Regions from separate parts of the Niveispirillum sp. GW835-FHT14G11 genome, predicted to be linked through region 2. Evidence: riboswitches for the same ligand, from Rfam matches in the RefSeq annotation. Region 2 holds a riboswitch; each other region holds the start of a gene.

Region 1 (9,492 bases), on a different contig from region 2:
GCAGGGCGAAGGCCAGACGACGCAGCAGCATGATGGTTCCCGAAAGGATGAGACTGGCGCGCATCCTATCACAGATCGCGCACGGCCGCCGTCGCCTGCCGCACCATGTCGCGGATCGGGCCTTCATGCGGGGCATCGGCCAGGGTGTGGAACCAGCGGGCCGGCGGGTTGCGCCCTTCGCGCCGGTCCCAGGTCAGGGATTTCAGCACCTGGACCCCCGCCGGCGTCAGTTCGGCCGGCGTCGGGTCGATACCGTTCAGCACGGCCCAGATACCGGCCCAGGCGCGGCCCACCGACCAGGGATTGTAACCACCACCACCCACCACGATGGTGCGCGGCGCCAACCCCACCAGATCGCCCACCGCCCGCCACAGGGCGCGGTTGGACAAGGACAGGCGGGAGAGCGGATCGTCGGCCAGGGCATCGGCACCGGTCTGGATCATCATGGCCTGCGGCCGGAACGCCACGGCCAGCGGAATGATCGCCTCCTCCACCACATGGCGGAACTCGTCATCATTCAGGCCGGCGGGCAGCGGGATATTACGGGCCATGCCGCCGGCCCGGTCCGCCAGCTTGCCCGTATAGGGCCACCGCCCCTCCTCATGGGTGGAGATGGTCAGGACGCGTTCATCATCATGAAAGGCATCCTGCACCCCGTCGCCATGATGGGCGTCCAGATCCACATAGAGGATGCGGTCCAGCCCCTGGTCCAGCAGGGCCATGATGCCAAGCACCGGGGCGTTGAAGAAGCAGAAGCCGCTGGCCCGTCCGGGCCGGGCATGGTGGGTACCGCTGGCCGGGGAGTGCACCACCCCGCCATCACGCACCAGATCGGCGGCCATAATCGCGGCACCAGCGGCGATGGCCGGGCGGCGGTACATTTCCGGAAAGACCGGGTTTTCCAGCTTGCCCAATGCGTAACGCAGGGCCGTGTCCAGGTCCACGCGCTGGTCACGCTCGGCCCGCTGAACCGCGGCGATATAATCGCGGTCATGGAACCGGGCCAGTTGCTCCGGGGTGGCCTGCGGGCTGTCCACATAGGCGGCATCATCCAGCCAGCCCATGGCACGGATCAGGTCGGTCGCGACCGTGACGCGCGGGATGGACAGCGGATGCTTCCTGCCATAGCTGGAATGGCGATAGATTTCACCGCCAAGATAAAGCGGACAGGCCATCGCGTCGCGTCGCAATGCAGGGGCGGGTTCGGACAGGGTGGCGCTGTCGGGCATGATGACCCGATCCTATGCCGCAGCGCGAAAGGGAACAAGCCGCACCGCACCACCCGCGACGTTATTTCACGGCCTCATGATCGTAGGAGAAGACGCGGGAGAGCTTCCAACCATCGGGCTCCAGCCGCCAGCGCTGGGTGAAGCGGGCCTTGCCCACCCGCTTCTCCGGCCCGTCGCCCTTGCGTTCATAGAACACATGGTCGCCCTGCTCGATCACGCCGATGCCGGCGATAGGATGCAGGGTCATGGTGCCGGCCACCAGTTCGCGACGCGACCGCCAGGCATCCGGCTTCTTCTTCTCCTCACAACCTTTCTTATATTCCGCCACGAAGGGGGCAGCGGCGCGCCACCTCTCCGCCCTTGTCATGATACATCTCGAAATCAGGCATCAGCATGGTGGCGAGGCGATCGGGGTCGCAGCCTTCGAAGAACAGCGCGAAGAAGTCGGCATCCGACTTCTCGATGGCCACCCGCAGGGCCGGCCCCTCGGGCAAGGTGGCGGCATGGGCCGGCAGGGCCAGGGCCGACAGGAAGGTCACGAGAATCAGGGACTTGCGCATGGTATCTCCCATTCCAGACACCCGGATTTGACATCAGACAGCGCGTACCCGCAAGCACCGTCACCGGCTTCCCCAGGGTACCATTAACCTTGCGGGACTGCCCTGTGTTTGCCATAACCAACCCACCTCACTGGGGGGAGCCGATTGTCGGCTGAGAGGTCCTGTACGGGACGACCCCTGGAACCTGATCCGGCTGATACCGGCGTAGGGACAGTGACCCATGAATGAACCATCGGGACCGCGCGCGGCCCCGCCCGCCCCTGCCATCCATGTCCGTGACGCCGCCATCGCGTTTTGCGGGCAAACGCTGTTCACGGGCCTGGACCTGACGGCACCGGCGGGACAGACCACCTGCCTTCTGGGCCCCAGCGGCGTGGGCAAGTCCAGCCTGCTGCGCCGCATCGCCGGGCTGCTGCCGGGGGAAGGCACCGTCACCGCCGATGACGGAATGCCCGTCGCCGGCCGCATCGCCTGGATGGGGCAGCAGGACCTGCTGCTGCCCTGGGCCCCCGTCCTGGACAATGTCATGCTGGGGGCAAAGCTGCGCGGGGTCCGGCTGGACGCCATCATCCGCGACCGGGCCATGGCCCTGCTGGCGGCGGTGGGGCTGGACGGCTGGGAAAGGCAGCGGCCCGACGCCCTGTCCGGCGGCATGCGCCAGCGCACAGCATTGGCCCGCACCCTGTTCGAGGATCGGCCCATCGTGCTGATGGACGAGCCCTTCTCGGCCCTGGATGCCATCAACAGGCTGGATATGCAGGATCTGGCGGCCGGCCTGCTGACCGGGCGCACCGTGATCATGGTCACCCATGACCCGATGGAGGCGCTGCGCCTGGGCCATCAGGTGCTGGTCCTGTCCGGCAATCCGGTGCGCTTGTCCGATGCCATCATCCCATCCGGCGCCACGCCCCGCCCGCCCGATCTGCCGGCCCTGCTGTCCCTGCAGGGTCAGCTGCTGTCCCGCCTGCGCGGGGGTACCGCATGACCGGGCGTATCCTGCGGGGATTGACCACCCTGGCCGGTTTGCTGCTGGCCTGGACGCTGCTGGTCCGGCTTGCAGAACTGCCGCACTATATCCTTCCGGGTCCGGAACGAGTGGCCGTGCGTCTGTGGGAAGATTACGCGCTGCTGGCCCGGCATGCGGGTTATACGGGCCTGGAGATCGTGCTGGGCCTGATGTTGGGCACGCTCTGCGGCGGGCTGGCGGCCCTGGCCCTGACGGCGTTGCAGGCAGCACGGCGCTGGCTGCTGCCGCTGCTGCTGGCCAGCCAGGCGGTGCCGGTCTTCGCCATCGCACCCCTGCTGGTACTGTGGCTGGGCTATGGCATGGCGTCCAAGGTGGCGATGGCTACCCTGATCATCTTCTTCCCCGTCACCGCCAGCTTCTATGATGGCTTGCGGCGCACCGATCCCGGCTGGCTGGATCTGGCGCGGACCATGGGGGCCACGCCCTGGACCCTGCTGCGCCATATCCGGGTGCCGGCAGCATTGCCCGCCCTGGGTTCCGGCCTGCGCATGGCCGCCGCCGTGGCACCCATCGGGGCTGTAGTGGGCGAATGGGTGGGGGCGTCGGCGGGGCTGGGCTATCTGATGTTGCATGCCACGGCGCGGGTACAGACCGATTTGGCCTTCGCCGCTCTTTTCATCCTGGCGCTGCTGGCCGTCGGCCTGTGGCTGCTGGTGGATGTGATGTTACGCCGGGCCATGCCCTGGCTTCCCGACAGCGTGATGAGCAAGGAAGACACATAATGAAGATGCGTTGGATGCGGGCGATGGCCGTGGCCGCCACCATGGCGGGTGCCGCCCTGCCCGCCATGGCCCAGGACAAGATGACGGTGCTGCTGGACTGGTTCGTGAACCCCGACCATGGGCCGCTCTACGTGGCGCAGGAACAGGGCTATTTCAAGGATGAAGGGCTGGCGGTGGAGATGATCGCCCCGGCCGACCCCAACGATCCGCCGCGCCTGGTGGCCGCCGGCCAGGGCGACATCGCCATCTCCTATCAGCCGCAATTGCACCTGCAGGTCGATGCCGGCTTGCCCGTGGTGCGCGTCGGCACCCTGGTGGCCACGCCGCTCAACACCGTCATTGTCCTGAAGGATGGCCCTATCAGGTCCATCAAGGATCTGAAGGGCAAGAAGATCGGCTTCTCCGTCGGCGGGTTCGAGGATGCGCTGCTGGGCGCCATGCTGGAAAAACACGGCCTGTCCCTGAAGGATGTCACCCTGGTCAACGTCAATTTCTCCCTGTCTCCGGCCCTGTTCGCGGGCCAGGTGGATGCCATTGTCGGGGGCTACCGCAATTTCGAACTGAACCAGATGGCGATCGAGAACAAGCAAGGCCGCGCCTTTTTCCCCGAGGAAGAGGGCGTGCCCGCCTATGACGAGCTGGTGTTCATCACCGCCAGGAACAAAGTGAACGACCCGCGCATCGGCCGCTTCCTGAACGCGGTGGAACGCGGCACCCAATACCTGATCAACCATCCGGACGCCGCCTGGGCCCTGTTCATCAAGGGCCGCAAGGATCTGGATACGGAGCTGAACAAGCGCGCCTGGAAGGACAGCGTGGCCCGCTTCGCCCACAGCCCCCGCGCGCTGGACAACGCCCGGTACGCGCGTTTCGCCCAGTTTCTGAAGGCCCGCAGCCTGATCAAGACCACGCCGGACGTGGCGACATATGCCGTGGAAGTGAAGTGATCACAGCGGCAGCCGCACGACAGCCCGCAAGCCCTTCTGCGGGCTGTCGCGCAGGATGACGTCGCCGCCATGGCGCCGGGCGATGTCGCGGGCGATGGTCAGGCCCAGGCCCACGCCGCCGGTCTTCTGGTTGCGCGACGGCTCCAGCCGGAAGAAGGGGCGGAACACCGCATCGCGCTGATCATCGGGAATGCCCGGCCCGTCATCGTCGATCAGGATTTCCACGAAATTGCCCCGCCGCTCCAGGCTGATCCAGACATGCCGCCCATAGCGCGCGGCATTGCCGATCAGGTTGGTCAGGCAGCGGCGCAGCGACAACAGACGCAGCGGCAGCACCACCGCTTCGCCCTGCGTCACCATCGGGTCCAGCGTCAGCCGCGCCCCCTCCCGCCTTGCATTGCCCGCGATCTCGGCCAGCAGCAGCGACAGGTCCACCTGCCGCTCCTCCTCCTCGCCATCCCCCCTGGCAAAGGAGAGGTAGCCGTCGATCATCACCTGCATCTCGGCCACGTCGGCCTTCAGCTCCTCCACCTCCGCCATGTCCGGCATCATGGCCAATTGCAGCTTCATGCGGGTCAAGGGCGTGCGCAGATCGTGGCTGACCCCGGCCAGCATTTCCGTGCGCTGCGCGATCTGCCGGCGGATGCGGTCGCGCATCAGCAGGAAGGCGTGGGCCGCCTGACGCACCTCCACCGCCCCCTCGGGGCGGAAATCCGCCATGTCGCGGCCCTTGCCGAACGCATCGGCCGCCACCGCCAGGCGGCGGATGGGCCGGATCTGGTTGCGCATGAACAAGGTGGCGATGGAGAACAGCACCAGCGAACTGCCCAGCATCCAGATGATGAACAGATAGCTGGTGAAACTATAGAGACGGCGTTCCGGCGACAGCACCGACAGCACCCCGTCGGACAACTGTACCCTTATCTCGATCCATTTATGGGCGACATTGCTGTTGATGCGCCAGGGCCGGCGCACCCGGTCATCCAGCGCCTTTCCCAATGTCTCCTCCAGCGCCCCGCGCAGGCGGGCCGGCGGGTCGGGCAATATCTCTTCGGGTGTCCAGGAGAACAGGATGTCGGTATTGCGGGCCGCCATGGACAGCGTCTCTTCCCGCGCACCATCATCCCCGTCACGGGCCAGCTGCTCGATGACCAGGGCGATCTCACCCGCCACGGAATTGGCCAGCCGGTTGGTCATCGTGTCCCAATGCCGATCATAGAAGACGAAAGTGGCGATGGCCTGGGCCAGCACCACGGGCGTCATCATGATCAACAGCGACCGCGCGAACAGGGTCGCCGGCACGTAGCGCTTCAACATGCGCATCGGCCGGGGACGCCGTCGCCACAAATCCTGAAACCAGCCGTTCAATCGGGCCTCAACACATAGCCTTCGCCGCGCACCGTCTGAAGATAACGCGGTTCACGCGGATCATCTTCCAATTTACGGCGCAGGCGCGTGACCTGCACGTCGATCGTGCGCTCGTTGCCGGCATCGACGCCAGCCTTCTCCACCAGCGCCTCGCGGCTCAGCACCACGCCGGGCTCCGCCGCCAGGGCGCGCAGCAGGCTGGATTCCATGGCGGTCAGGCGGATGATCTCCTCGCCGGCTCGCAACTCCTCCCGCTCCGCATCGAACAGGTATCGGCCCAGCCGGACGGGCAAGGCGGCCAGGGTGGCGCGGGCCACCATGCGCGACGTGCGGCGCAGGATGGCGTTCAGGCGCAGCACCAGCTCGCGCGGCTCGAACGGCTTGGACAGGTAATCGTCGGCCCCGGCTTCCAGCCCATGGATACGGTCATCGGCCTCGCTGCGCGCCGTCAGCATTAGGATGGGCGCGCCCCCCTTGCCCGACAGGTCGCGGCACAGCGACAGACCATTTTCCCCCGGCATCATCACATCCAGCACGATCAGGTCGAATTCCAGCCCCGCCAGCTTGGCCCGTGCCTCCGCCGCGTCGGCCGCCCCCGTCACCAGGAACCCGTTCTGGCCCAGATAGCGGCGCAACGCCTCACGCAGGCGCGTGTCGTCGTCAACGACCAGAATATGGGGCTGTTCGGCGGAATCGACGCTCATCATGGCCCCTCACATAGCATGGACGGGGCCTTTGGTCACCGCTTGCCCGGCGGCGGGAACTTGGCGCGGTCTTCTGCGTCGATGATGCCCAGCATGACGGTGCGGAACCCCTCCACCGACGCGGCGCCGGCGGCGCGATAGGCCTGGGCGATGCGGGCGCGCTGGGCGTCCGACAGGCCGCGTTCCAGCTCCACGCCCTTTTCCGTCAGGGTCAGCAGGCGCTGGCGCCGGTCCTTGGTGCCCGGACGCTGGGCGATATATTCCTGCTCCACCAGGTCGGACAGCACGCGGCTCAGGCTCTGCTTGGTGATCTGCAGGATGCCCAGCAACTCCGTCACCGTGATCGACGGATAGCGGCCGACAAAATAAACGACACGGTGATGCGCCCTGCCCAGCCCGATCTTCGCCAGCATGGCGTCAGGTTCGGCCGTGAAGTCGCGATAGGCATAGAACAGCAGTTCAATGCCCTGGCGAAGGTCCTCCTCGCGCAGGAAGAGCGGGTTCGGTCCTGATTTTATGTCAGCCATGTTGACTTATTTCCGCAATTCCGTATCGTGGATGGGGTTGTACACGACATAAAACAACAAGGAAGCCCCGAATGACGCTCATCCCCTTCCATGACCGCGATGGCCATATCTGGTTCGACGGGGCCCTTGTCCCCTGGCGCCAGGCGAAAGTGCATGTCCTCACCCACGGCCTGCACTATGCAAGCTGTGTATTTGAGGGGGAGCGCATTTACAATGGCGTGATCTTCAAGTCCCACGAACATTCGCAGCGCCTGCGCCGCTCGGCGGAACTGATGGGCTTCGATATCCCCTACAGCGCCGAGGAGATCGACGCCGCCAAGCAGGAGGTGTGCAAGGAAGCCGGCCTGCGCGACGGCTATCTGCGCCCCGTGGCCTGGCGCGGCAGCGAGATGATGGGCGTGGCCGCACAAGCCAACAAGATCCACCTGGCCGTTGCCTGCTGGGAATGGCCCAACTACTTCACCCCGGAAGCCCGGATGAAGGGCATCGCGCTGGAGATCGCCCGTTGGCGCCGCCCCGCCCCCGACACCGCCCCTACGGAGGCCAAGGCCGCCGGCCTCTATATGATCTGCACCCTGTCCAAGCATGAGGCGGAGCGCAATGGGCAGCAAGATGCGCTGATGCTGGATTATCGCGGCTATGTGGCCGAAGCCACGGGCGCCAATTTCTTCATGGTCAAGGATGGCGCGATCCACACCCCCATCCCCGACTGTTTCCTGAATGGCCTGACCCGCCGCACGGTGATCGACCTGGCCCGCCGCCGCGGCTACCGCGTGGTGGAACGCCACTTCACCCTGGATGAGGTTCAGCACGCGACAGAGATATTCCTGACCGGATCGGCCGCCGAAGTGACGCCGGTCAACCGCATTGGTGACTGGTCGTTCACGCCCGGAGAGGTCTGTCGGGCGATGATCGCGGATTATGGCGATCTGGTGAATGGAAGATTGCAGGCGGTGGCCGCGTAATTATCTTTCTTCGTCCCCCGGCGAAGAGGACACTAAACGCCACCCTGCAGCATCTGATACCGGGCATAGGCTCCGCCCTGGGCCAGCAGCTGCTCATGCGTGCCCTGCTCCACCACGTGGCCGGCCTCCATCACATAGATATGGTCGGCATCGGCGATGGTGGACAGGCGGTGGGCGATGACCAGGGTGGTGCGGCCGGCCTGCAGGCGGCGCAAGGCCTCCTGCACGGCCCGCTCCGACGCACTGTCCAGCGCCGACGTCGCCTCGTCCAGCAGCAGGATGGGGGCGTTCTTCAGCATGGCGCGGGCGATGGCCACCCGCTGGCGCTGCCCGCCCGATAGTTTCAGCCCCATCTCCCCCACAAGGGTGTCATATCCATCGGGCAGATCCATGATGAAATCATGCGCGGCGGCGTCGCGGGCCGCCGCTTCCACCTCCGCACGGGACGCGCTGGGCCGGCCATAGGCGATATTGGCAAGGATCGTGTCGTCAAACAGGGCCGTCTCCTGGCTGACCAGCGCGATGGAGGCGCGCAAGGATGACAATGTCAGGTCGCGCACATCCTGTCCGGCCACGGTGACGGACCCTTCCGTCACCTCATAGAAACGCGGGATCAGGTTCAGCGCCGTGGTCTTGCCGGACCCGGACGCCCCCACCAGCGCCACGGTGCGCCCGGCCGGCACCGTGATATCGACGCCGTCCAGCGCCTCCCTCTCCCCGTCATAGGAGAAGCGGACGCCGGTGAAGCGGATATCATGACGGCTTTCCGGCGGCAGGGCCTTGGCCCCCGGCCGGTCGGTGATGCTGGATGGCGTGTCCAGGACGGCCATCACCCGTTCCGCTGCCGCCAGCCCCACCTGCAACTGCGCATTCAGCTTGGTCAGGGCCTTCATCGGCTGATAGGCCAGCATGAAGGCCCCGATGAAGCTGACCAGCTGGCCCGCGGTCCGCGTGCCTTCGGCAATGGCCAGGCCGCCATAGACGATGACGCCCACCACCGCCATGCCGCTGAAAATCTCGTTGATGGGCAGCATGGAGGCACCGGTGCGATAGCTTTTCGCCGTCAGCTTGCGCAGCCGGTCGATGGTGCCACCGACGCGCGCCTCCTCATACACCTCCATGCCATAGGCCTTCACATGCCGGGCCCCCTGGAAGGTCTGGCCCAGCACCGCGGAAAAATTGCCCAGTTCCGTCTGCTGGCTGGCGGCGATGCGGCGCAGCCGCTTGCCAAGCCGCCCCAGGAACCAGCCCGATACGGGAAATACCGTGAAGGCGATCAGGCCCAGCCGCCAATCCTGATAGAACATCAGGCAGACCAGCACCACCAGCGTCAGCCCGTGATTGACGGCCCCCGTCAGGCATTCCGACACGGCCAGCCGCATCTGGTTCACGTCATTGACCAGATGCGATATCCACTGGCCCGACGCGCGCCCGTGCAGATAG
Region 2 (9,492 bases):
CCCGCATCCCCCAGACCTGGTTCCCCACCCCGGAAAAGGCAGCCTCCATCATCGCCGACCTCGACGCCCGGCCCGACCAGCCCCGCCCCCTGCCGGTGATGGAGGAATCGCCCGCATTCGAGCCCCGGCCCCGGCCCAGCCTATCCAATGCATCGCCTTCCCGGCGAAAGCCGGGACCCAGGGGCCACACGCCCGACCTCTCCCCCGCCGACAGCGGGGCCGACAACGACCCCCTGGCGCCCAACCTCGACGGGCCGGCACCGGAGACCGTGGAGATCGCCCTCCATCCCGAACCCTCGCCCTTTGCAAACCTCCTGCCCGACCCGGTCCCGCATCTGCACCCGATCGATGCCGATCCGATGGGCGACAGTTCCGACCCGCATCCGGACGCCCCACCCGCCCTGCGCCAGCACCCCCGCGCCAAGGTCAAGGCATCGGCACCCCCCATCCCCCGCGACCCGACCGCCCGCCCCGCCGACCAGGGCATCCGCCGCGGCCCGTCCTGGGCGGCACCGCGCATGCTGGCCTGGATTCTGCACAACACCCAGCCCGTCGCCGACGGTATCGACAATGCCCCCGGCCTCTCCGCCGCCCGCTGGGTCGCCCGATCCCGCTGGCTCACCTGGGGCGACAAGCCCATGGATCTGTGAGCGACGGACTCCCGGACGCAAACCGGATTTGTTGGGAAACAACCTGAATGTTCACCCCCCCTGAACTGGCTTCTATCGCCTCCCCGGCGAAAGCCGGGGCCCAGGGGCCACAAGATCAACCGTCAACGCTGCCTGGATGAAAGCTGCCAAAAGGTTCGGCCTGTGATCCTGGGTCCCGGCCTTCGCCGGGAAGGCGATGAAGGAAATTCACCGATGAGCCACAACACCCCCATGCGACACACCCCAAAGAACGTTGCACAATGTTTCACAGGGTTAACGCCCACAATTCCCATGGCTCCACCGCCCGCCGCGATGTACCCCACATGACGGTCCCTCCCACCCATGGTCCCGCCCCATGACCTTCCTGATCCTCACCATCTTCGTGCTGGTCTATCTGGGCATGGCTGTGGGCCGGTTCCCCGGCTTGCAGATCGACCGCACCGGCATTGCCCTGCTGGGCGCCGTCGTGCTGGCCCTGGCCGGGGCCATGCCGGCCGACGCGCTGGGGGCGGCTATCGATTACCCGACTTTGTTCATCCTGCTGGGCCTGATGATCCTGTCGGCACAGTTCGAACTGGCGGGATTCTATGGCTGGAGTGCCGTCCGGCTGGCGCAGGCGGCTTACAGCCCCACCGCATTGCTGGCCCTGGTGGTGGCGGTGGGCGGGGCCTTGTCGGCCGTGCTGGCCAATGATGTCGTGGTCTTCGCCATGACGCCGCTGCTCTGTGCCGGCCTGACGGCACGGGGTCTGGATGCGCGGCCCTATCTGATCGCGCTGGCCGGGGCCGCCAATGCCGGGTCGGCCGCCACCATCATCGGCAATCCGCAGAACATCCTGATCGGACAGTTGGGCGGGCTCGACTTCTGGCCGTTCCTGGCCGCCTGCCTGATGCCGGCCTTGCTGGGCATGGGGTGCGTCTTCGCCACCGTCACCCTGGTCTGGCGCGGGCGCCTTGAAATCCCCGATGCCCCGCCCCTGCCGCTCGCCCCGCCCGACCTGGACCTCTGGCACCTGAAAAAGGCCCTGTTGGCCACCTTGATGCTGCTGATCTTCTTCGCCACGCCGCTGCCGCAGGAGGAAGGGGTGCTGGCCGTGGCCGCCGCCATGCTGGTCAGCCGCCGCTTCGCCAGCCGGCGCATGCTGGGGTTGGTGGACTGGCACCTGCTGGTGCTGTTCGCGGCTTTGTTCGTGGTGACGGCAGCCTTGGCCCGTACCGGCATTCCGGGGGAGATGGTGGCGGCCCTGGCCGCCGGCGGCTGGCCCATCGACCGTCTGTCGGTGCTGGCGCCCTTGTCGCTGGCCGCCAGCAATAGTATCGGCAATGTGCCCGCCGTGCTGCTGCTGATGCAGGTCTGGCCCAGCCCGCCCGATGGTGCGCTCTACGCCCTGGCCATACTGTCCACCCTGTCGGGCAACCTGCTGCTGCTGGGCAGCCTCGCCAACCTGATCGTGGTGGAACGCGCCGCGGCCAGCGGCGTGACCCTGGGCTTCTGGGAACATGCCAAATGCGGCGTGCCGATGACCCTGGCGTCGCTGGCGCTGGCCATGGGCTGGCTGTGGGCAATGGGGTATGCGGGGTGGTAGCACCTCTGCCCGTCAACCCGGCGAAAGCCGGGACCCAGGGGTCACATGACCAAACCTCGAAGCTGCCTTGCTTAAAGCTGCCGCAAGGTCGCGCACTGGGCCCCTGGGTCCCGGCTTCCGCCGGGATGACGAAAAGGGAAATGACGAAACTACGCCGCCTTGGCACCCACCACGCTGTCGAACAGGTCCTGCACCGTCTCGCGCTTCAGGTCCTTGACGATGAAGACGATGCGGCTGCTCTGGTCGGCGGTGGGCCAAGCGTCCAACTGCACCGGCGGGTGGAACAGGTGCTGGACGCCATGGATGACGATGGGGCGCTCCGCCTCCTCGACATTCAACAGCCCCTTCACGCGCAGGATATTGTCGCCCTGCGCCTTGGCCACCGTCTCGAAGAAGGTGACCAGCCCGTCCCAGGGCAGCGGCTTGTCCGACCGGATCACGAAGGACGTGATCTTGTCATTGTGGCGGTTCACATCATGGTGATGGTGGCCATGGGCGTGGTCATGCCCATGGTCGTGATCGCAGTGCCCATGATCATGGTCGCAATGGGCGTGGTCGTGATCATCGCCATGCGCGTGATGGTCGTGCCCGTGCTCATGCTCATGCTCATGGTGGCAATGGCCATGGTCGTGGTCGCAATGGGCATGGTCATGATCATGGTGATGATCATCCCCGCCCTCATAGGCTTCCGCCTTCAGCCAGCGCTGCACGTCCAGCGACTTGGTATTGGGATTGTACAGGCCGGCATCGAACAGCAGCACCGGCAGACCCTGGTCCTTCTGCGCATCGACATGGACCGCACCGGGGTTAAGGTCATGCAGGCGGCGGCGCAGCGCCTCCACTTGGGCGGGTTCGGCCAGATCGGTCTTGGTCAGGACCACACGGTCGGCCACGGCGGCCTGCTTCAGGCTTTCCTCATGCTCGTCCAGCTGGCCCATGCCATGGACGCTGTCGATGGTGGTGACCACCCCATCCAGGCGGAAGCGCGACGCGATCAGCGGATCGGTCATCAGCGTGTGCAAGATGGGGGCGGGGTCGGCCAGGCCCGTGGTCTCGATCACCACCCGGTCGAATTCCGGAATGTCGCCGCGCATGCGCTTCATGTACAGGTCGCGCAGCGTATCCGCCAGGTCGGACCGGATGGTGCAGCACAAGCAGCCGCTATCCATCAGCACCATGTTCTCGTCCGACTGCTCGACCAGCAGATGGTCCAGCCCGACCTCGCCAAATTCATTGATGACGACGGCGGTGCGCACCATGGAAGGATCGCGGATCAGGCGCGACAGCAAGGTGGTCTTGCCACTGCCCAGAAACCCGGTCAGGACGGAGATGGGCAGACGGGGCGGCGGGCTGGGCGGGGTCGGTTGCGTGGACAAGGAAGCATCCTCAGGCATGAAAATGGTAGGGCCGGGTCTCCCGGCATGCATGGGGCAACATGTGGGGGGCCGGGGCCCCGTCCGTCAATGGTCGCGGCAGTCGGGGCAGATGCCCGTTACCTCCACGGTCTGCCGCTGCACCGTGAAGCCCTGGGCCGCCGCACTTTCGGCGATGGCGGCCGCGATGCGCCGGTCGGTCAGCTCGGTGGCGTTGCCGCAGCAGGAGCAGACCAGGAACTGCCCCGTATGGGCGGTACCGGGGTCGGGGCAGCCGACAAAGGCGTTCTGGCTTTCGATCCGGTGGATCAAACCCTGTTCCAGCAGGAAATCCAGCGCACGATAGACGGTCAGCGGGGCCACTCGCTTCCCGTCCGCCGACAGATCCTCCAGGATGGCATAGGCGCCGCGCGGCTTGTGGCTGGACCAGACCAGTTCCAGAACCCGCGCCCGCTGCGCCGTCAGCCGTACACCACGTTCGGTACAGATCGCATCAGCACGGGCCAGCGCATCCTGGACGCAGGACCCATGGTCATGGCGCACGGCATGGTCGTGATGATGGTGGGTATGGCTGGACATCGGATGAGCCTTCAGCAAGGACGGTGCCAATGTAGGCAGGCGGGCAGCAGAAGGAAAGGAGGGTCAGCCCTCCTCCCCCCAGCGCCGCACCCGGCCCGTATCGATATCGAACAGATCCAGCACGCGCCCGATCGTGTGGTCAACCATCTCCTCCAGGCTTTGCGGATTGGCATAGAAGGCGGGGACGGGCGGATAGATGATGGCCCCCATCTCCGTCACCGCCGCCATGGTGCGGATATGGCCCAGATGCAGCGGCGTCTCGCGCAGCATCAGCACCAGCCGCCGCCGCTCCTTCAGCACCACGTCCGCCGCGCGGGTCAGCAGCGAGCTGGTAACCCCCGACGCGATCTCCGACATCGACCGCACCGAACAAGGCGCGACGATCATGCCCATCGTTCGGAAGCTGCCCGACGAAACGGCGGCCCCGATATCGGTGGCGGCATAGGTGACATCGGCCAGCGCCCGGATCTCGGCCACCTTCAGCCCCGACTCGTGCGCAGAGGTCACCTCGGCAGACCTGCTCATTACGAGGTGGGATTCGATGCCCAGCCGGCGTAACGTTTCAAGCAGGCATATGCCGTAAACAATGCCCGACGCCCCGCTGATCCCGACAATCATCCGTCGGGGCGGTGCTGCCGCCGGGTACTGGTCAGGACCGGAAGAACCGGCCGGCTTTGGGAGGATATCTGCCATGGAGGTGATGTAACGCCCCCGATGGTTTTCGTCCAGGGTGGCTAATCCGCCCCTCGAAAAACCCCACTACCCTATCCATATGCATAGAGCCGCGGATAACGATTCCATGTCAGGATCGTGATCCATGTTTTGTCCATCAGGAAAGGCCAAGCCGCGTTTCAGGTACCAACAACCAGACAGGTCCGTTGTTCCATCGTTACAGAAGGAGAGGCCGTATGTTGTTCCCCGAGCGTGTTGAATCGCTGCGCACCAAGCATGAAAGCCTGGATCGGGAGGTGCGGATGGAATCCCGCCGTCCCTTGCCCGACACGACGACCCTGACCCGCCTGAAAATGGAAAAATTGCGCGTGAAGGAGGAAATGGACCGCCTGGCCCGCGCCTGACGGCATTTCCGGCCCCGAACGGCCAGAGAAAAGGCCCCCGTCCGAATGCCGGACGGGGGCTTTTTTACTTTAATGATGATCTTCCGGGATCGGCCTGTCCGACAGATACACCTGTCCCCCCTTCTCCTTGAAGGTCGCCGACATGGCGGCCATCCCCTCCTGGGCGGCTGCATAATCGCGCACTTCCTGCGTGATCTTCATGGAGCAGAATTTCGGCCCGCACATGGAGCAGAAATGCGCCAGCTTGGCGCCTTCCGCCGGCAGGGTTTGGTCGTGATATTTCTCCGCCGTCTCCGGGTCCAGCGACAGGTTGAACTGGTCGCGCCAGCGGAACTCGAACCGGGCCCGTGACAGGGCATCGTCGCGTTCCTGGGCGCCGGGATGGCCCTTGGCCAGATCGGCGGCATGGGCGGCCAGCTTATAGGTGATCACCCCCACCTTCACATCGTCGCGGTCGGGCAGGCCCAGATGTTCCTTGGGCGTGACATAGCAGAGCATGGAGGTGCCGAACCAGCCGATCATGGCGGCCCCGATGCCGCTGGTGATGTGGTCATAGCCCGGCGCGATGTCGGTGGTCAGGGGCCCCAGCGTGTAGAACGGCGCCTCGCCACAAACCTTCAGCTGCTTGTCCATGTTGGCCTTGATCTTGTGCATGGGCACATGGCCCGGCCCTTCGATCATCACCTGCACATCATGCTTCCAGGCGATCTGGGTCAGCTCGCCCAGCGTGTCCAGCTCCGCGAACTGGGCGGCGTCATTGGCATCGGCAATGCTGCCGGGGCGCAGACCGTCACCCAGGGAGAAGGCGATGTCATACGCCTTCATGATCTCGCAGATCTCGTCGAAATGGGTGTAGAGGAAATTCTCCTTGTGGTGGGCCAGGCACCATTTGGCCATGATCGACCCGCCCCGGCTGACGATGCCCGTCACCCGTTTGGCCGTCAGCGGGATATGGGCCAGCCGCACGCCAGCATGAATGGTGAAATAATCCACCCCCTGTTCGGCCTGCTCGATCAGCGTGTCGCGGAACAGTTCCCAGGTCAGGTCCTCGGCCTTGCCATTGACCTTCTCCAGCGCCTGATAGATCGGCACCGTGCCGATGGGCACGGGACTATTGCGGATGATCCATTCCCGGATCGTGTGGATATTGCGGCCCGTGGACAGGTCCATAACCGTATCCGCACCCCAACGGATGGCCCAGACCAGCTTATCCACCTCATCCGCGACCGAGGAGGTGACGGCGGAATTGCCGATATTGGCATTGATCTTCACCAGGAAGTTCCGGCCGATAATCATCGGCTCCGTCTCCGGGTGATTGATATTGTTGGGAATGATGGCGCGGCCCCGCGCGATCTCGTCCCGCACGAATTCCGGGGTCACGTAATCGGGAATGCTGGCCCCGAAATCCTCGCCATCGCGGGCCGCCTGTTCGGCCAGCCGCTGCCGCCCCAGGTTTTCACGGATGGCGACATATTCCATTTCCGCCGTGATGATGCCTTTGCGGGCATAATGAAGCTGGCTGACATTGGCGCCCGGCCGGGCGCGCAGCGGCCGGCGGCTTGCCCGGTCGAACAGCGGTACGGGGCTCTCCTGCCCCCGTACCAAGCCATTATCCTCCGGCTTCACCTCACGCCCCTCATACGCCTCGACATCGCCGCGCGCTTCCACCCAGGACCGGCGCAGCTCCGCCAGTCCCTGGCGGATGTCGGTGCGCACATCCGGGTCGGTATAGGACCCCGACGGGTCATAGACACGCACCGGCGGCTCATTGGCGCTGGGCGACAGGTCGATCTCGCGCATGGCGACGCGGATGTCGGGAAAGCGCTCTCCCGCCATATGCACCTTGCGCGACGCCGGCAGCGGGCCGGTGGTCACGCGAAATTCGGGATCGGTAATGTTGGTATCTGGCATTTGGACCTCCCTTGATATGGAGATCCGGGCATGCGCACGGGGTGCGGCGGCACGTTTGGGGCAGACGGGGCCCCTATGCTTCCATCCCTACGCCGGTACGACCCGGATCAGGTTCGAAGGGTTCCCGCGCCGGTGCCGCCCTCAAGCGGTCCATACGGTGTCTCAGCCCCTTGCCGGGGTTCCCCTTGGACGGGATGGAAAGTGCGGGACGATGGGGCGGGGTGTCAAGGGTGGGTAGTTGACGCGGCGATGCTGTTCGTATTCGCTCGCCCCTGATAAGATGTAAAAGATAATCGATACTCTCCCGAGGGAAAGCGATCTTGGGCCTGCGCAATCTAACCGTCGCTGCATTGCTCATCATGAGCTTTGCTATCGCCGCCCAAGGACAGGGAGCGTCACTGCCCCCCGAATATGAGTCGGCCATAGAGGAACTGGAGAGCCATCAAGATCAAGCTGAAGCGCTGATGCGGGCACACCAGGACGTTTGGCTGGCAAGGCTGGACCTGATGCTGTTCTTGCACAGCTTCCGCGATGCCCGCCCGGAGCGGGACGCCGAGATAGACAATTTGAGCCAGTTGATCGCTGCGGAGGCTTGGAAGCAGATCCCGGAAGAATCTTTGGCCCGATTGCCCGGCATGCCACCAACTTATGACGGCACGTCGGAAAGTCTGATCCCAACGGTACAGCTAGCGTCCCTCTCGGACTTGGCGACCAACAGGTCAACAGCTTCGTACCTGATACCCTGTGGGATCCTCCTGAAGAAGCCGGACCTTCTGGTTGCGACGGCACCAATGTTCGGATCCGGTATGGATAATTACACACCACGTTCCGGTTGTGAGTGGGGCCGGGGGGAGATCAGGGGCTTTCCGACAGAAGCCGTGGAACAATTCCGGAATTTAGCCGACGCTGCTGACGTGATCTATAATAATGCTACGATGTCAGGATCATCCAGATATGGAATGGCCAAGCGCCAAAGCTTTGCGATCGAAAAAATAAAGCTACGGGATTTCAAATTCACTGGAGGAGACTATGATCCGGCCAATCTCCCAAGCCCCTATAAATCTTGGGGGTATTTGTCCCTCTACAACCATCAATTAGAGGCCAGAATCCATGGCGCTTATGTTACCGCCATGGAAGGCATAGCAAGATACATCGACCGCCCCCTTGGTGAGGCCTTCCAAGGTATAGGCAGCGCCCTTGATAGCATCGCCATCGGTGGATGTCGCAACCCTGACGGCAGTAGTCTGCGCGAACTGCTTCTTGACGGCGCACCGGAGGAGGAAATCCGCAAAGCATTGGCACAGATAACAGATATTTGGTCTATCGAATCCGACGTGATCAAGTTCTGCGCCAACGAAGGAGAAATAGCCCCAGACCCGATCATGCACATCGCCGTCGCCCGGGCCGATCTGCTGCCAATGATCGCGGCCCATTCCATCGTCGGCGGCATAGACACGCGCAACGATTTCGGTAAAACACCCCTGATGACTGCGGCGCAGTTCGACCTTCTACCGGCGGTGAATTGGTTGATTGCCAACAAAGCTGAAGTAACGGCAACAACCAACGCGACGGCGGAATGGGACTACATCAAGCATGGTGAGCGTACCGCCCTGCATTATGCCGCCGCCAATGCCAGCCTCCCGGTAATCGAGGCCTTGCTGAAGGCTGGAGCCAACCCGGCCGCGAAGGATGACGAGGGTGCCACCCCGCTCGACTATCTTAATGGCAAGGGGCCCGTTTCCGAGAACAAGCTATTGACTGGCGAAGACCGACGCCGGGCCACCGTCCTGCTCGGCAGCTGATTTCAGGACAGCGCCGCCACCAGACCCGCCGCCAGAGCCAAGGCGGCCCAGCCCAGCCGGCGCCAGCGCCGCCCTTCCCGCTCACGCGAGGCCGCCAGCACGGCCACCGACTCGGGATGCAGGCGCAGGCCACCGCCATCGACCAGCATATTGGCCGCCTGTTCCAGGTCGCGGACCAGCGCCGGCAGGCGACGCGCAATGCCCGTGACGTTGGTCAGAATGTCGGCGACGCGCGCCTCCGGCCCCCGGTTCTCAATCATCCAGCTTGTGATCAGGGGGCGGGCCAGTTCCCACATGTTCACATGCGGGTTCAGGACGCGGCCCATGCCCTCCGCCGTCAGCATGCTTTTCTGCAGCAGCAGCAATTGCGGCTGCGTCTCCATCTGGAACTTTTCCGTGACCGCGAACATCTGGGCCAGCAAGCGGCCCACGGAGATGTCGGACAAGGGTCGCCCATGCAGCGGCTCCCCGATGGAGCGCACGGCCTGCTTGAACAGTTCCTGATCCTGGGTCGCC
Region 3 (9,492 bases), on a different contig from region 2:
ACCACTGGGTCGATCGGCGGCGGGGTGATGTCCACGCCTTCGGCCAGGGCGGCGACGGCATGGCGCAGCACGGCCACGCGCGCATACCATTTGGCATCGGCCGGTACCGCCATCCAGGGGGCCTGACCCGTGCTGGTATGGGCGAACATCTCGTCGATAGCCTCCTCATAGTCGCCCCGCCGGTCGCGGTTGCGCAAATCCTCCGCCGTCAGCTTCCAATGCTTGTAGGGATTGTTCAGCCGTTCCTTGAAGCGCTGCAGCTGCTCCTCCGGGCTGATATGCATGAACAGCTTCACGATGCGCACCCCGTCATCGATCAGCAGCCGTTCGAACTCGTTGATCTCATCATAGGCGCGGCGCCATTCGGCCGGCCGGGCGAAGCCCTCCACCCGTTCCACCAGCACGCGGCCGTACCAGGACCGGTCGAAGATGGCGAAGGTCCCGGCCTCCGGCAGGCGCTGCCAGAACCGCCACAGGTAATGCTTGCCCTGCTCCACCGCCGTCGGCGCGGAGATGGGCCAGACATGGGTGCCGCGGGGGTCCAGGTTCTCCGTCAGGCGGCGGATCGCCCCGCCCTTGCCGGCGGCGTCCCAGCCCTCGAACACGATGACGGCCCGGCGCTTGCCATGCCAATAGGCCTGCTGGACATGCAGGATATCGTCCTGCAGCTTCTCCAGCTCCTTCTCATAGGCTCCCTTGTCGGCGATGCGGTGCGCCTTCATGTCCAGGTCGGCCAGGCGGGGAATGGCGGCGTTGTCTTTGCTCATCTTCTGTCCTGGAAAAGGGAATATCGGGCCCAGCCTAACGACCCGGTCCCCCCGCATCCAGCCGGCATTCCGGCATAAGCCGCCATGATCCATGACAATTGCCGGACATAGGCCTGTTCATTGTAACGGAAATGTTTCGCCCCTTGTCACCGGTTGACCGATGGCCGACCCATGTCGGTTCGGACAATCCCTATCCAAAAATAATGGGGGCAGGCAGTGAAGACTTTGTTGAAGAATGGGGCTTCGGCCCTGATCCTGGCCATGGTCGGGGCGATGGCCCCGGTGACGGTGCAGGCGGCGGACGCAGCCATCCAGGTAGCGCAGGCGGAGACGGACAAGGTGACCAGCGACAATCCCTTCTTCCATCAATGGAACACCCGCTTCGGCGTTCCGCCCTATGACGCCATTAAGCCGGAGCATTTCAAGCCGGCCTATGACAAGGCCATGGCAGACCATCTGGCGGAGATCAAGGCGATCACCGACAACAAGGACGCCCCCACCTTCGCCAATACCATCGACGCGCTGGAGATGAGTGGCGACCTGCTGGGCAACGTGTCGCGTGTGTTCGGCAGCCTGACCGCGTCCAACACCAATGATCAGCTTCAGAAGATCCAGCGGGAAATGGCGCCCATCCTGTCCAAGCACAGCAGCGCCATCAACCTGGACGCCGCCCTGTTCGCCCGCATCGATGCGATGTACGCCAAGCGCGACAGCCTGAAGCTGAGTGCCGAACAGAAACGCGTCCTGGAACGCTACCACCTGGATTTCGTGCGCGCCGGCGCCAAGCTGGAGGGCAAGGACCGCGAGCGCATGGCCGCCGTCATGCAGCGCCTGGCCGTGCTGTCCACCCAGTTCAGCCAGAACGTCCTGGCCGACGAGAAGGAATACAAGCTGGTCCTGACGTCGAAGGACGAGCTGGCCGGCCTGCCCGACTTCGTGGTGCAGGCAGCCGCCCAGGCCGCCAAGGACCGCGGTGACGACGGCAAATATGTCATCACCCTGTCGCGCTCCTCCATCGAGCCGTTCCTGACCTTCTCCGCCAACCGGACCTTGCGTGAGACGGCCTGGAAGGCCTGGATCGCCCGTGGCGACAATGGCGACGCCCAGGACAACAACGCCGCCATCAAGGAGATCGTGCAGCTCCGCATCGAGCGCGCGAACCTGCTGGGCTACAAGACCTTTGCCGAATACAAGATGGCCGATACCATGGCCAAAACCCCGCAGGCCGTCAGCGACCTGCTGTTGCAGGTCTGGGAACCCGCCAAGGTCCGGGCGGCGGAGGAGAAGGAAGACCTTCAGAAGATGGCCGCCAGCGAGGGCCAGAACATCCAGATCGAGCCCTGGGACTGGTATTACTATGCCGAGAAGGTACGCAAGGCGAAGTTCGACCTGAACGAGGAGGAGATCAAGCCGTACTTCCAGCTGGACAAGATGATGGAAGCGGTGTTCTTCACCGCCAACCAGCTGTTCGGCGTCACCTTTGCTGAACTGAAAGACATTCCCCGCTATCACCCGGACGTCAAGGCGTATGAGGTGAAGGACCGGAACGGCAAGCACTTGGCCGTGTTCTACAGCGACAATTTCGCCCGTCCCACCAAACGTTCCGGCGCCTGGATGTCGAGCCTGCGGGAGCAGCAGAAGCTGGGCGGCGTGGTTCATCCCATCGTGATGAACAACAACAATTTCGCCAAGGGGGCCGACGGCCAGCCGACGCTGCTGTCCTTCGACGATGCCACCACCCTGTTCCACGAGTTCGGCCACGGCCTGCACGGCATGCTGTCGAACGTCACCTATCCGCAGCTTTCCGGCACCTCCGTGCTGCGCGATTTCGTGGAGTTCCCCAGCCAGATCCTGGAACATTGGGTGGAGCAGCCGGAAATCCTCCAGCGCTTCGCCGTGCATTACAAGACGGGCGAGCCGATCCCCAAAGCGCTGCTGGACAAGATCCTGGCGGCCCAGACCTTCAACCAGGGCTTTGCCACCGTCTCCTACACTTCCTCCGCCCTGGTCGATCTGGCCTATCACAGCCTGACCGATGCCAAGGGTCTGGACCCCGACACGTTCGAGCGCGAGGAGCTGGCCAAGCTGGGCATGCCGAAGGAAATCGTCATGCGCCACCGCAGCCCGCATTTCACCCATGTCTTCTCCGGCGACGGCTATTCGGCCGGCTATTACAGCTATATGTGGGCGGAAGTGCTGGACGCCGACGGCTTCAATGCCTTCAAGGAAGCCGGCAACATCTTCGACCCCAAGCTGGCCAAGAAGCTCTATGAGCAGGTCTACAGCGCCGGCGGCAGCAAGGACCCGATGGCGGCCTATGTCGCCTTCCGCGGCCGTCCGCCCAAGGTCGACGCGCTGCTGGAAAACCGGGGCCTGCTGGGAACGGGTTCGCGGGTGAACTGAGGTCTGGTACAAAAGGAAAGCCCCCGCCGGAGTGATCCAGCGGGGGCTTTTTTTGTTTATCGCCGCAAGGTATGGATCGACCGGATCAGCAGCGCGATGACCACCAGGGCCCCGCCCTGGTGGGCGGAGCCCAGCGCCACCGGGACCCCATGCAGCAGGGTGGTAATCCCCAGCACCACCTGTCCCCCGATGCCCAGCGCCAGCCAGAGCGCGGCACTTTTGGCCACGCCGGCCAAGTCGGCCCGCTGCCCCACCCGCCAGGCATAGGACAGCACGGCCAACGCCGTGGCGATGGCCAGCCAGCGATGGGTAAACTGCACGGCCGCCGTATTCTCCAGCAGGTTCAGCCAGAAGGGCGACAGGGTCCACATTTCCGGCGGCGCGAAATCCCCGTTCATCAGCGGCCAGGTGTTATAGGCAAAACCGGCATCCAGCCCCGCCACGAAGGCCCCCCAGACCACGGTGACCGACACCAGTGCCATGGCAGCCCAGCCATGGCGGCGCAAGCCCGCCCGGTCGGGCCGATGGACAGCACCGGGATGACGCAGGCCCAGCCCCGCCTGGATCAGCAGCCCATAGAGGATCAGGGCCATGGAAAGATGCAGGGCCAGCCGGTAATGGCTGACATCGGTGCGCACCGACAGGCCCGACTGCACCATGAACCAGCCGATGAACCCCTGCAGCCCACCCAGCAGGAACAGGCCCACCAGTTTGGGCAGCATGGCCCGCGTCACCCAGCCCTTCAGGGCGAACCAGGCCAAAGGCAGGGCGAAGGCGACACCGATCAGCCGGCCCCACAGGCGGTGGAACCATTCCCAGAAGAAGATCTGCTTGAACTCCGCCAGGCTCATGCCACGGTTCAGCACCTGATATTCCGGAATCTGCTTGTATTTCTCGAATTCCGCCAGCCATTGCGCCTCGTTCAGGGGCGGCAGGGCGCCGGTGATCGGCTTCCATTCGGTGATGGACAGGCCGCTTTCCGTCAGGCGGGTGATGGCCCCGATGATGGCCATGACAAACACCATCCCGGCGCAGAACAGCAGCCAGTTGGCGACGGCACGGGGACCGGAAGCAGAAGCGGCATTCATGACGGGCCGTTCGGTGGATGAAAGATGCGGCTGATATGGGGCCCTGCGGCCCCGCCGGTCAAATGCCGGGCTTGCGGCCCGGCGTCGCAGCCAGCAGCGATGCCATGGCAGACGGATCGCGCATCGGCCCGCCCATCACCGCCACCCCCGCCGCACCGGCGGCGATACAGTCACCGATATTGGCAGCATCCACGCCGCCCAGCGCCAGGGTGGGCAGGGGCAGCCCGGCCAGCATATCCGTTCCCAGGGCCGGCCCATATCCCGGCTTGGACGCCGTCAGGAAGATCGGGCTGAGCGTGGCATAGTCGGCACCGTCCCGTGCCGCCGCGATCACACCGTCCCGGTCATGGCAGGAGGCGCCGATCAGGGCATCCGTCCCCAGCAGGGCCCGCACGGCGGCGATGTCGGCCCCGTCGGGCAGATGCACTCCGTCGCACAGCGGGGCCAGCGACGCATCGCCATGCACGGTCAGGGTACCACCGATATCGGCGAGCAGCGGCTTCAGCGCCCGCAGCAGATCGGCCTGTTCGGCGGCGGACAGGTCCTTCTCCCGCAGACTGACCCACCGGCACCCGGCAGCCACACAGTCCGCCACCGCCGACACTAGCCCGCCCACGGCCTGCGTCCGGTCGGTGATCAGCAGCAGGGGCGGGTTGGGCAGGGGCATGGGGGCACCTTCGATCGATATCCCCCACCCCTCTTTCGTCATCCCGGCGAAAGCCGGGACCCAGGGGCCACGGGGAAACACTTGTATGGTTTGCGGCGATCAACGCTGCGGAAAGGTCGGGCTTGTGGCCCCTGGGTCCCGGCTTTCGCCGGGATGACGATTAAAAAACCTGGACGGCTTCAACCGATCAGCTTTCCCCCGATCCCATGCGGATATCCGCGCAGGAAGGCACCGCCATCGACCGGTCCCTTGCCCGGCCGCTGCACGCGGATCAGGCGCAAGGCGCCCTCGCCGCAGGCCAGGGTGGGGGCCCCGTCCAGCAGGGTACCCGGCTCGCCCTTGCCCTCCACGGGCAGGGTTTCCAGCACCTTCAGCTTCTCGCCATTGGCCAGATCGATCCAGGTACCGGGCCAGGGGGTCAGGCCGCGCACCTGCCGGTCCAGGTCCGCCGCCGGGCGGAACAGGTCCAGCCGCCCCTCGTCCTTGGTCAGCTTGGCGGCATAGGTCACGCCCGCTTCCGGCTGCGGCACCGGCTTCAGCGAACCGTCCGCGATGCCGGGCAGTGCTTCCACCATCAGCCGCGCGCCCATGTCAGCCAGCGCATCATGCAGGTCGGCGGCATTCATGCGGGGTGTGATCGCCACCCTGTCCGTCAGCAGCATGGCGCCGGTATCCAGTCCGGCATCCATCTGCATGATGGTCACGCCGGTTTCGGCATCCCCGGCCAGGATCGACCGCTGGATTGGGGCCGCCCCCCGCCAGCGCGGCAGCAGGCTGGCATGCACGTTGACGCAGCCCAGACGCGGCGCATCCAGGATCGGCTGCGGCAGGATCAGGCCATAGGCCGCGACGATGGCGCAATCCAGGTCAAGGGCGGCAAACGCCTCCTGTTCCTCGGCCTTGCGCAGACTTTTGGGCGTGCGCACCGGAATGCCCAGGGCTTCGGCCCGGCGATGCACGGGGCCGGCCTGCAATTGCTGGCCGCGCCCGGCGGGCCGCGGCGGCTGGGAATAGACGGCGATCACCTCATGCCCGGCAGCGACAAGGGCATCCAGAATACCGACGGAGAAATCCGGCGTGCCCATGAAGGCGAGACGCAGCGGCATGGGGAACCTTCCGGGCTATGGGGAACGGGTGTGCTTACTTCTTCGCCTTGTTGTACTTGCGCAGGATCATGTTGCGCTTCAGCGACGACAGATGGTCGATGAACAGCACGCCGTTCAGATGGTCGATCTCATGCTGGATGCAGGTGGCCAGCAGCCCGTCGGCATCCATCTCCCGCACCTCACCCGCCCGGTCGACATAGCGCACGCGCACCATCTTGGGTCGCGTCACGTCGGCATAGATCTCCGGGATGGACAGGCACCCTTCCTGGGTCACCGCCAGTTCGTCCGATGTCCAGAGCAGCTCGGGGTTGACCATGGCCATGGCGTCGCTGCGGTTTTCCGACACATCCACCACGATCAGCCGTTCCAGCAACCCGATCTGCGGGGCGGCCAGACCGATGCCCGGCGCCTTGTACATGGTCTCCAGCATGTCATCCATCAGGCCCACCACGCGGCCATCGACATTGGTCAACGGCTTGCACTTGGTCTTCAGGCGGGTGTCGGGAATGGTCAGGATGGGCAGCAGCGACATGGGGAGTTCCGGGGCTCAGGAAGGCGAACGGGACACAAAGTCCCTCATAGGGCAGATATGCGCGCGAGCGGCCAATGGTCAAGCGCGATCCCGGCGGGGCGGAATTGCCGCGTTGCATCCCCTTGGGCCTCATCCCCTTGCAATCCGTCCATGACAGGCCCATGACATAGCGCATGGACCCTGGGGTGCCGCATGGCCTATCCGGTCGCGCGGCTGAGATCACACCCATAGAACCTGATCCGGGTCATGCCGGCGAAGGGAGAAGGCGGAAATGACGCTACATCGCACCACGGAAAAGCCGCGCGTCGCCATCATCGGCGGCGGCATCATCGGCATGTCCATCGGCTGGCGCCTGGCCCAGGCCGGGGCCCGGGTCGATATCTATGAGAAGGCCAAGGCCGGCCAAGCCGCCAGCCGCGCCGCCGCCGGCATGCTGGCCGCCGGCGTGGAGGCGGAGCCGGGCGAACAGCGCCTGCTGCCCTTGTGCCTGGAAAGCCAGGCCCGCTGGCCGGACTTCGCGCAGGAGCTGGCGGCGCTGACCGGCCTGCCCGTGGGCCTGCGGACCGAGGGGACGCTGGTGGTGGCCAGCACCCGCGATGAGGTGGAACTGCTGCGGTCGAACTATGAGTTCCAGCGCGGACTGGGCCTGGACCTTGTCTGGCTGACCGGCGCGCAGGCCAAGGAGCGGGAACCGTTCCTGAACCCGCGCACCGCCGCCGGCATCTACAGCGCCAAGGACGGGCAGGTGGATAACCGCCTGGCCAGCGCCGCGCTGCGCGTGGCCCTGGAACGGACCGGGGCCCGTCTGCATGAAGGTGTGGAGGCCACGGGCCTGGATGTGCAGGGCGGCCGCGTGCGGGGCGTGGTGCTGGGCGACCGGGTGGTGCCGGCCGATCAGGTGGTGATCGCCGCCGGCGCCTGGTCGCGCCTGGTGCCCGGTCAGGCCAGCCCGCCGCCGGTGCGGCCGGTGAAGGGCCAGATGATGTCGCTCGCCATGGACCCGGCCCATCCGCTGTTGACCCATGTCGTCTGGGCGCCCAAATGCTATCTGGTGCCCCGCGCCGACGGCACCCTGATCATCGGGGCGACGACGGAGGAGAAGGGGTTCGACGCCCAGATGACGGCCGGCGGGGTGCTGGCCCTGCTGGACGCCGCCTGGCGCGCCCTGCCGGGGGTGGAGGAACTGCCCATCCGCGAGATGTGGACGGGCCTGCGCCCCGGAAGCCGCGATGATGCGCCGATCCTGGGGGCAGCTCCCGGCCTGGATGGGCTGGTACTGGCCACCGGCCATCACCGCAACGGCATCCTGCTGGCCCCGATCACGGCGGATGCAATATCCGCCCTGGTCCTGACGGGCCGCACCGACCCGCATATCGCCCCGTTCGGGGCCGACCGTTTCAACGCCGCCCGCGCGGCGTGAAGGATGGAAACATGATCATGATCAATGGCCGCACCATCGTGCCCGACGATTACGCCCTGACCGCCGTGATGGCGGCGGACGGGATCGATGCGGGTGCGCGCGGCATCGCCGTGGCCGTCAATGACAGTGTCGTGCCGCGCGGCCGCTGGGCCGATACGGTGCTCTCCCCCGGCGACCGGGTGGAAATCGTCAAGGTTCTGCAAGGTGGTTGAGATGAAGGATCCACTGAAGATCGCCGGCCAAAGCTTCCGGTCGCGCCTGTTCCTGGGCAGCGCCGGTTATCCCAACCAGCAGGTGTTCCTGGACAGTCTGGACGCCTCGGGTGCTGAAATCCTGACCGTCTCCGTCCGGCGCGCCGACCTGACCGGCTATGGCGAGGGCTTGCTGGATCTGGTGGCAGGCCGAGTCTGGCTGCTACCCAACACCGCCGGCTGTTCCACGGTGAAGGATGCCGTGCTGACCGCGCAGCTGGCGCGCGAGGCGATGGACACCAACTGGATCAAGCTGGAACTGATCGGCGACCGCGAGACGCTGTATCCCGACGTGGAACAGTTGCTGCGCGCCGCGGACGAGCTGGTGCGTGACGGGTTCGTGGTCCTGCCCTATTGCACCGACGATCCCATCATCTGCCGCCGGCTGGCCGATATCGGCTGCGCCGCCGTCATGCCGCTGGGGGCACCGATCGGCACCGGCCTGGGCATCCTGAACCCTTACAATATCGAAACGATCTGCCGGAACAGCCTCGTTCCCGTCGTGCTGGATGCCGGTATCGGCACGGCCAGCGACGCGGCCCTGGCCATGGAGCTGGGCTGCGACGCGGTGCTGCTGAACACTGCCGTATCGAAAAGTATCGATCCCGTAATGATGGCCGCTGCCATGCGCGCCGGCGTGGAAGGCGGGCGCATGGCAAGGCTGGCGGGTCGCATCCCCAAGCGGTTGCGGGCCGAAGCGTCGAGTCCGGAACTGGGGCTGATCGGGACCTAAACCGCCCCTGCTGCCAACCCCGGCGATCCGGCCCCAGCCTGCTCCGCCGCCCGGATCAAATCCCGGACCCGGCGATTGACCGGCGCGTCCAGCTCGTGGCGTTCGGCCAGCTCGATCACCGCCCCCTGCAACCGGTCGATCTCCGTCGGCCGACGGCGCTCCAGATCCTCCCACATCGATGACCGGGCCAGCGGGTCGATGGACAGCATGCGCCGGGCCGCCAGCCGGAAAAGCGGGTCGGGCAGGCACAGCAGCCAGGGCAGCAGATGCGGCGCCAGGGCCGCCGATTTGGCCGGCTTGATCCCCGCCCGCTTCAACGCCCGCAACCCCTCCCATTGCTGCTGCGCCAGCAACAATCGCCAGGGCCGCGCCGCCAGCTGCTGGGCCAAAGGCAGGCCGGACAGGGCGTTCAGCGCGTTGTTCAAATTGATCAGCAGCTTGCCCCACAGCACCGCGTCCATGTCGGCACTTTCCGCCACGGGCAGGCCCGGCACGTCCAGTTCCGCACACACGCCCTTGTGACCA

The links. A riboswitch is a leader RNA that binds a small molecule or an ion and turns the genes downstream of it on or off. The one in region 2 is predicted to bind thiamine pyrophosphate.
Region 1: it holds a riboswitch for thiamine pyrophosphate, as region 2 does, so the genes downstream of both, AC1Q7F_RS08785 (ABC transporter ATP-binding protein) here and thiC (phosphomethylpyrimidine synthase ThiC) in region 2, are expected to answer to the same signal.
Region 3: it holds a riboswitch for thiamine pyrophosphate, as region 2 does, so the genes downstream of both, thiO (glycine oxidase ThiO) here and thiC (phosphomethylpyrimidine synthase ThiC) in region 2, are expected to answer to the same signal.

Annotation. Positions count from the first base shown of each region.
Region 1 covers NZ_JBXAFZ010000004.1:48,605-58,096, reverse strand. Annotated here, with positions in the region: gene AC1Q7F_RS08805 (DUF192 domain-containing protein) at 1-31, opposite strand, end outside; gene AC1Q7F_RS08800 (acetoin utilization protein AcuC) at 69-1,229, opposite strand; gene AC1Q7F_RS08795 (hypothetical protein) at 1,291-1,596, opposite strand; gene AC1Q7F_RS08790 (hypothetical protein) at 1,544-1,789, opposite strand; TPP riboswitch at 1,913-2,017, shown strand; gene AC1Q7F_RS08785 (ABC transporter ATP-binding protein) at 2,010-2,774, shown strand; gene AC1Q7F_RS08780 (ABC transporter permease) at 2,771-3,538, shown strand; gene AC1Q7F_RS08775 (ABC transporter substrate-binding protein) at 3,544-4,485, shown strand; gene AC1Q7F_RS08770 (ATP-binding protein) at 4,486-5,802, opposite strand; gene AC1Q7F_RS08765 (response regulator) at 5,850-6,560, opposite strand; gene AC1Q7F_RS08760 (MarR family winged helix-turn-helix transcriptional regulator) at 6,593-7,084, opposite strand; gene AC1Q7F_RS08755 (branched-chain amino acid aminotransferase) at 7,156-8,049, shown strand; gene AC1Q7F_RS08750 (ABC transporter ATP-binding protein) at 8,082-9,492, opposite strand, start outside.
Region 2 covers NZ_JBXAFZ010000020.1:33,280-42,771, forward strand. Annotated here, with positions in the region: gene AC1Q7F_RS27580 (hypothetical protein) at 1-650, shown strand, start outside; gene AC1Q7F_RS27585 (SLC13 family permease) at 1,006-2,235, shown strand; gene AC1Q7F_RS27590 (CobW family GTP-binding protein) at 2,385-3,611, opposite strand; gene AC1Q7F_RS27595 (Fur family transcriptional regulator) at 3,696-4,187, opposite strand; gene AC1Q7F_RS27600 (UbiX family flavin prenyltransferase) at 4,251-4,880, opposite strand; gene AC1Q7F_RS27605 (YdcH family protein) at 5,096-5,263, shown strand; gene thiC (phosphomethylpyrimidine synthase ThiC) at 5,333-7,174, opposite strand; TPP riboswitch at 7,242-7,370, opposite strand; gene AC1Q7F_RS27615 (ankyrin repeat domain-containing protein) at 7,495-8,976, shown strand; gene ubiB (2-polyprenylphenol 6-hydroxylase) at 8,979-9,492, opposite strand, start outside.
Region 3 covers NZ_JBXAFZ010000013.1:98,557-108,048, reverse strand. Annotated here, with positions in the region: gene AC1Q7F_RS22885 (polyphosphate kinase 2 family protein) at 1-767, opposite strand, end outside; gene AC1Q7F_RS22880 (M3 family metallopeptidase) at 996-3,170, shown strand; gene AC1Q7F_RS22875 (COX15/CtaA family protein) at 3,227-4,258, opposite strand; gene AC1Q7F_RS22870 (thiamine phosphate synthase) at 4,317-4,925, opposite strand; gene fmt (methionyl-tRNA formyltransferase) at 5,105-6,031, opposite strand; gene def (peptide deformylase) at 6,066-6,563, opposite strand; TPP riboswitch at 6,735-6,842, shown strand; gene thiO (glycine oxidase ThiO) at 6,835-7,983, shown strand; gene thiS (sulfur carrier protein ThiS) at 7,995-8,195, shown strand; gene AC1Q7F_RS22845 (thiazole synthase) at 8,197-8,967, shown strand; gene AC1Q7F_RS22840 (2-dehydropantoate 2-reductase) at 8,964-9,492, opposite strand, start outside.